DNA from 2 places in the Verrucosispora sp. WMMC514 genome. Region 2 is predicted to be linked to the other one. Evidence: riboswitches for the same ligand, from Rfam matches in the RefSeq annotation. Region 2 holds a riboswitch; the other holds the start of a gene.
What was found. Region 2 has a riboswitch for thiamine pyrophosphate ahead of O7597_RS03965 (ECF transporter S component). Riboswitches for the same ligand answer to the same signal wherever they lie in the genome.
Positions count from the first base shown of each region.

Region 1: linked by a shared signal. The riboswitch ahead of O7597_RS07195 (thiamine phosphate synthase) and the one ahead of O7597_RS03965 (ECF transporter S component) in region 2 are both predicted to bind thiamine pyrophosphate.

Region 1 is NZ_CP114906.1:1,591,335-1,594,736, reverse strand. Features, by position in the region: gene O7597_RS07200 (ThuA domain-containing protein) at 1-1,273, opposite strand, end outside; TPP riboswitch at 1,626-1,735, shown strand; gene O7597_RS07195 (thiamine phosphate synthase) at 1,730-2,356, shown strand; gene thiO (glycine oxidase ThiO) at 2,350-3,402, shown strand, end outside.
Region 2 is NZ_CP114906.1:899,786-903,187, reverse strand. Features, by position in the region: gene O7597_RS03970 (ABC transporter ATP-binding protein) at 1-841, opposite strand, end outside; gene O7597_RS03965 (ECF transporter S component) at 944-1,534, opposite strand; TPP riboswitch at 1,607-1,712, opposite strand; gene O7597_RS03960 (permease) at 2,045-2,986, shown strand; gene O7597_RS03955 (TIGR03943 family protein) at 2,983-3,402, shown strand, end outside.

The DNA of each region.
Region 1 (3,402 bases), 690 kb from region 2:
AGGGGTTGGTGTTGTCCCCGGTGGCCAGGTACAGGTTGCCGGCCGAGTCGAAGGTCATCGTCCCGCCCATGTGGCAGCAGGTGTTGCGCTGCGTGGGCACCTCCAGCACGACCCGCTCGCTGGACGGGTTGATCGTGTCACCGGTGACGGTGAACCGGGACAGGTTGTTGCGGGAACCGCCCGCGCTGGGGGCGTAGTAGAGCCAGACCCACCCGTTGCTGGCGAAGTCGGGGTCGAGGCGGATGCCCAGCAGGCCGTCCTCGTTGCCGGCGAAGACGCTCAGCCGCAGCGCGGTGACGGTCTGGCCGGTGTCCGGCTTGATGATCTGCACCCGGCCGTCGCGTTCGATGTAGAAGACCCGGCCGTCGGGCGCGATGTCCAGCTCCATCGGGTTGCTGGTGTTGCTGTCCAGCGTCACCTTCTCGAAGCTGGCGGCTCGGCCGGCACCGCAGTCGGCGTGCACCACCCCGGCCGCGGTCTGGATACCACCGAGCAGGTGCTGCCGGAACTCGGCGTTGGTGAAGGACTCCTGGGTGTGCCCGCCCCCGGTGTACCAGGACCGTCCACCGTCGAAGTTCTGGCACCAGGCGATCGGGTGGTCCTGCCCCATCGCGCCGCTGCCCGGGCTGTAGCTGCGCTCGTCGAGCGAGGCCAGCACCTGCACCTGGCGGGCGCGGGGGTTGGTGCGGAAGTTGTACCACTCGTCGAACCGGGACCACCGCTCCGGCAGGTGCCGGGTCGACTCGTGGGTGGTGTCCTCGACCTTCACCGTGGCCGTCTGGTTGGCCGGGTGGCTGTTGAAGTAGGCACCGACCAGTTGGCCGTACCAGGCCCAGTCGTACTCGGTGTCGGACGCGGCGTGCACGCCGACGTACCCGCCACCGGCGCGGATGTAGCGCTCGAAGGCCGCCTGCTGGCTGGCGTTGAGCACGTCGCCGGTGGTGGACAACCAGATGACCGCCTTGAACCTGGCGAGGTTGGTGTCGGTGAAGGCGGCGCTGTCCTCGGTGGTGGTGACGGTGAACCCGTTCGCCGTGCCGAGTTGCTGGATCGCGTTGATGCCGGCCGGGATCGAGTCGTGCCGGAACCCGGCGGTCTTGGAGAAGACCAGGACGGCGTAGGGCTCCGCCGCCGCGGCGACGGCGGGACGGGCGGCCCGCGCGGCGGCGGGATCGGCGATCGGGGCCGGTGCGGCGGTCAGGATGAGTGTGAAGGCGAGTAGCGCCACGGTCACTGCGGCGAGCGGGGCTCGCCGCCGACTGGGTCGGGGCACGAGGATCTCCTCTGTCCGTGGGACGGTTCGGAGTGCACGACGGTGGTCACTCCCGTCGGTCCGACCGCCCATACCTGACGAGCGAGGTCTGGGTGCCGACTCAGCCGATCCGATCACTTCAATTTGCGTCAGTGAATCTAGTTTCGAGCAAGGTGGAGCCTTGTAACGTTTTGGTAACGGGGTCATTTTCTATTGGTGTGAGTCGCTGTATATCCGGCCTTTTTCCGGCCGCCGTGCTGCCGCGAGTCCGTTCGAGAGGCAGTTGCGGGTCGGCCTGACCGGGTGGCCCGCACCGCCGGTGGCGGCGCGGGACGGGCTTGGCGGAGCCGACGAAACGACGTACGGTGACACCCAACGAACCCACGGGAGCCCGGTGTACCGGGCTGAGAGGGGGGCTGAGAGCCCCCGACCGTCGAACCTGATCCGGGTAATGCCGGCGCAGGGAGGAGTGTTGCCGTGCCGTCCCTGGGACGACTGCATCTGATCACCGACACCCGACCCGGGCGGGATCCGCTCGCCGTGCTTCGTGCCGTGCTACCGGTGGCCCACACCGAACTGGTGGTGCAGGTCCGGGTCGAGGACACCGCGACCGACCGGCAGGCGTACGAGCTGACCCGGCAGGTGCTCGCCCGCTGCGCGCCGTACCAGGTGCCCTGCCTGGTCAACGACCGGCTGCACGTGGCCCTGGGGACCGACGCCGCCGGTGGTCACGTCGGCGCCGACGATCTGCCCGTGGCGGCGGCCCGGAAGGTGCTCGGCCCGACCGCGGTGCTGGGTGCCACCGCCCGGGAACCGGCGAGCGCGCTTGCGGCGGTCACCGCCGGAGCCAGCTATCTGGGCGTGGGCCCGTGCCGCGTCACCGCCACCAAGGAGGGGCTGCCGCCGCCGATCGGTGTGACCGGTGTCCGGGCGGTGGTCGAGGCGGTCGACGTGCCGGTGATCGCCATCGGCGGGGTGACGGCGGCGGACGTGCCCGAGTTACGGGCCGCCGGCGTGTACGGGGTGGCGGTGGTGGGTGCGCTCTCCGGAGCCAGCGATCCCGCCCGCGCCGCCGCCGAGCTGGTCCGGGCGCTGACGTGTTGACCGGGCGACCCGCCACCACCGGTCCGGTGCCGCCGCGCCGGCCCGATGTGGCCGTCGTGGGTGGCGGGCCGATCGGGTGGGCGGTCGCCTGGCGGTGCGCGGCGCGCGGGCTTCGGGTGGTCGTGCACGATCCGGCACCCGGGTCGGGTGCCTCGCACGTGGCCGCCGGCATGCTGGCACCGGTCGCCGAGGCGTACTTCGGTGAGCGGGAGCTGACCGCCCTGCTGACCGAGTCGGCCGGCCGCTGGCCCGGGTTCGCCGCCGAACTGACCGAGGCGACCGGCACCGACATCGGCTACCGGACCGAGGGCACCCTGATGGTCGGGCTGACCGCCGACGACCTCGCCGAGGCACGTCGGCTCTGGGCGTACCAACAGGGGCTGGGGTTGCCGGTGACGCCGCTGCGCCCGTCGCAGCTGCGCGAGCGCGAGCCGGCGCTGGCACCCCGGGTGCGCGGCGGCGCACTCGCCGCCACCGACCACCAGGTCGACCCGCGCCGGCTGGTGCCGGCGCTGCGGCTGGCGGCGGAACGGGCGGGCGCGGTGCTGGTAGCCGCGCCGGTGCGGCGGCTGTCCGACGTCACGGCCGGCGTGACGGTGGTCGCCGCCGGCTGCGGCGTCGCGGCCCTGACCGGCCTGCCGGTCCGTCCGGTGAAGGGACAGGTGCTGCGGTTGCGTGCGCCGGACGGCGGGCCGCCAGGCTTCCGGCACGTGATCCGGGGGTACGCCGACGGTGAGCATGTCTACCTGGTGCCCCGGGACAGCGGCGAGGTGGTCGTCGGCGCGACCGTCGAGGAGCGCTCCGACCTGGGCATCTGCGCCGGAGCGGTGCTGCGGCTGCTGCGGGCCGCCGTCGACCTGCTGCCCGAGATCGCCGAGTACGACCTGGTGGAGACGCTGGCGGGGCTGCGCCCCGGCACGCCGGACAACGCCCCGATCCTGGGGCCGATGCCGGGCCACCCGGACGTGCTGGTGGCCGGCGGTCACCACCGGCACGGAATCGTGCTCACCCCGGTCACCGCGGACCTGATCACCGACTTGATCACC
Region 2 (3,402 bases):
CGGCGCGTACGGTCAGGTCGGTGGGGGACAGCCGGGGCGGCTGGCCGAGCCGTTCGGCGGTGAGCAGCACCTCACCCGCCGGACCCGCGGCCCGGCGCGGCGGGATCGTGCGGCCGGGCACCCAGACTCCCGCTGCGGCGAGGGCGTCGCCGTGCGCGGCGAAGACCGCCTCCGGCGGGCCGTCGGCGCGGATCCCGCCGCCGGGTTCGAGCACCACCACCCGGTCGACCAGGGGTAGCGCCTCGGCCACCCGGTGTTCGACCAGGATCAGGCTGGTGTCGGCGTCCACCGCCCGGCCGAGCGCGGCGCGGATCAGGGCGGCACCGGACGGGTCGAGGTTGGCGGTGGGTTCGTCCAGCAGCAGCAGACCGGGACGCAGCGCCAGCACGCCGGCCAGGGCGAGGCGCTGCTGTTCACCGCCGGAGAGCGCCGCGGTGGGTCGGTCCCGGTGGTACGGGAAGCCGACCCGGCGCAGCGCCTCGTCGACCCGGTCCCAGATCTGTCCGGTCGGCACGCCCCGGTTCTCCAGCCCGAACGCCACGTCGTCACCGCTGCGAGCCATGACGAGCTGGGACTGCGGATCCTGGAAGACGATGCCGACCCCGTCGCGGGCCTCGCCGACCGGCCGGCCGTCGATCTCGATGGTGCCCTCGTGCTCCCCGGAGTCCTCGGGCAGCAGCCCGGCCAGCGCCGCCAGCAGGGTGCTCTTACCGGCCCCCGACGCCCCGAGCAGCAGCACCTTCTCACCGCGCTCCACCCGCAGATCGACCCCACGCACCGCCCAGCCACGCCTCCCGGCATGCCGCCATCCGAACCCCCGCACCCACACCCCCGCGCCCATCCCTCCCACCCCTCCTTCCTCCCTGTCGATCATGAGGTTGACGGTTGCTGTGGAGACCGAAGTTGCCGCTGACCTCATGATCAACGTGGCCGGGTTCCGAGGTCAGACGAGGGGGCGTTCGCGGGCGGCGGGGAAGCGGTCGAGGACGCCGGTGCGGGTGAGGGCACGGGTGAGGGCGTGGGCGCCGGCACCGGCGATCACGGTGGCGCTGACGACGGTGAGCGCGGCGTAGGGCAGGCGGTAGGTGGCGATGTCGCGTTCGGCGTTCCAGTAGACGAAGTCGAAGATCGCCGCGCTCAGGCCGGTCAGCGCGCCGGCCAGCAGGGCGGCCGGCAGCCGGTACGAGCGGTACCGGAAGGCGGCGAAGGCCAGCTCGGCGCCGAGGCCCTGCATCAGTCCCTGCAACAGGACGATGGTGCCCCACTGGCTACCGAGCAGGGCCGAGATGACCGCCGCCAGCAACTCGCAGTACAGCGAGGCGCCGGGCTTGCGGATGACGAGGCCGCCGAGGACGGCCGGCACCAGCCAGACACCGTAGATGAGCGTCTGTGCCGGCGGGAAGAAGCTGAAGGCGCCCTCGGTGGCGCTCCACACCACGCCCCAGGCCCAGAAGATGACGCCGAAGGCGACCGCGATGACCGACGCCACCACGATGTCGATGGTGCGCCAGCGGTTGCTGTCAGTTGTCTGCACGATGATTGCTCCCAGTCCGGATGCGAACCAGGCAAGACGCACGCTCCGCCCGGCGGCGCCGGACGGTGGCGGGCTGGAGGTGGACCGAACTCCCTGCGCTGGCATTACCCAGATCAGGTACGGAGGGTCTGCGGGCGGACCCGCACTCTCAGCGCTGTGCGCTCCCCTGTCGGAGGTGTTGTCTGTCCCGCCGACGCTAACACCATGGAAGATCCACCGGCAATGTGATCCACCCAGGTCACGACGGGTGTTCGCGTCCGGCTGGTCCGGTCGGCCGGGGACGCGGCTGCGGCCGACCGAATCTGTGACATCCATCGACGTCATCCGCGCCGGACGGTAATCTCAGTCCGCCGATCCGCCACGGCCGAAGGGTGACGGGTGACCACAGACACTGACCGGGCCGTCCCGGGCGAACCGGGCGGTCGGGCCTCGGCCGGGGGCGTCGACACCGGAACCCGCACCCCGGAGCCCGCCGCTGGCGAGCCGCCCCGGCGCTGGCTCGGCGACCGGATCGGCTCGGTGGAGGTCCTGGCGGCGCTGCTGATCCTCCTGATCATCTTTCGGGAGCCGATCGCCGCCGCCCTGGACGATCCCCGCATCCAGACCTGGACCACTGTCTTCGTCTCGATCATGGTGCAGGCGGTGCCGTTCCTGGTCTTCGGCGTGCTGCTCTCCGCGGTGATCGCGGTGTTCGTACCCCGATCCTTCTGGGCGAGGGCGCTGCCCCGGCACCCGGCACTGGCGGTACCGGCGGCCAGCGCGGCCGGGGTGGTGCTGCCGGGCTGCGAGTGCGGCTCGGTGCCGATCGCCGGGTCACTGATCCGGCGCGGTGTCACGCCGGCCGCCGCGCTGGCGTTCCTGCTCGCCGCCCCGGCCGTCAACCCGATCGTGCTCACCGCCACCGCGGTGGCCTTCCCGAACAACCCCGAGATGGTGCTCGCCCGGGGCGTCGCCAGCCTGATCGTCGCCATGATCATGGGTTGGCTCTGGCTGCGGCTCGGGCGTACCGAATGGATCAGGATGCCGCGTCGTCCGGAACTGGACGACGCGTCCCGGGGCCGGGCCTTCTGGGCCGCGGTACGCCACGACGTGACGCACGCCGGTGGTTTCCTGGTGCTCGGCGCGATGGCCGCCGCCAGCATCAACGTGCTGGTGCCGGAGCGGTGGTTGCAGACCCTGGCCGACAACGCGTGGTTGTCGATCCTGGCGCTGGCGTTGCTCGCCGTGCTGCTCTCGCTCTGCTCGGAGGCCGACGCCTTCGTCGCGGCCTCGCTGTCCCAGTTCTCGCTCACGTCCCGACTGGTCTTCCTGGTGGTGGGGCCGATGGTCGATCTCAAGCTGATCTCGATGCAGGCCGGTGTGTTCGGTCGACGCTTCGCCTTCCGGTTCGCACCGACCACCTTCGTGGTGGCCCTGCTTGTCGCCGCCGGCGCCGGGGCGGTGCTGCTGTGAACCGGCAGGCGCAGGCGGTGATCCTGCTGCTGCTCGGCGGTGCGGTGATCCGGGCCAGCGTCACCGACCTCTACCTGCGCTACGTCAAGGAAGGGCTGCGCCCCTTCCTGATCGCCGCCGGCCTGCTGCTGGTCGCCGGGGCGATCATGACCCTCTGGTACGAGCTGCGCCCCGCGGCCCCCCGCGCGCTGGCCCCGGCCGGCGAACCCGGCGGCGCTCCCGCCGGTGGCGACGGTGCCGCTGTCGGCGGCAGTGTCCCGGCCGGCGGCAGCGTCGACGTCCCGGACGTCGACGCTGGCGGTCCGGCGAGCGGGCCTGCCGACGGGCACGACGGGCACGGGCATGCCCATCACGAGCCACGGGTCGGTTGGCTGCTGATCCTGCCCGTGCTCGGCCTGCTGCTGGTCGCCCCGCCG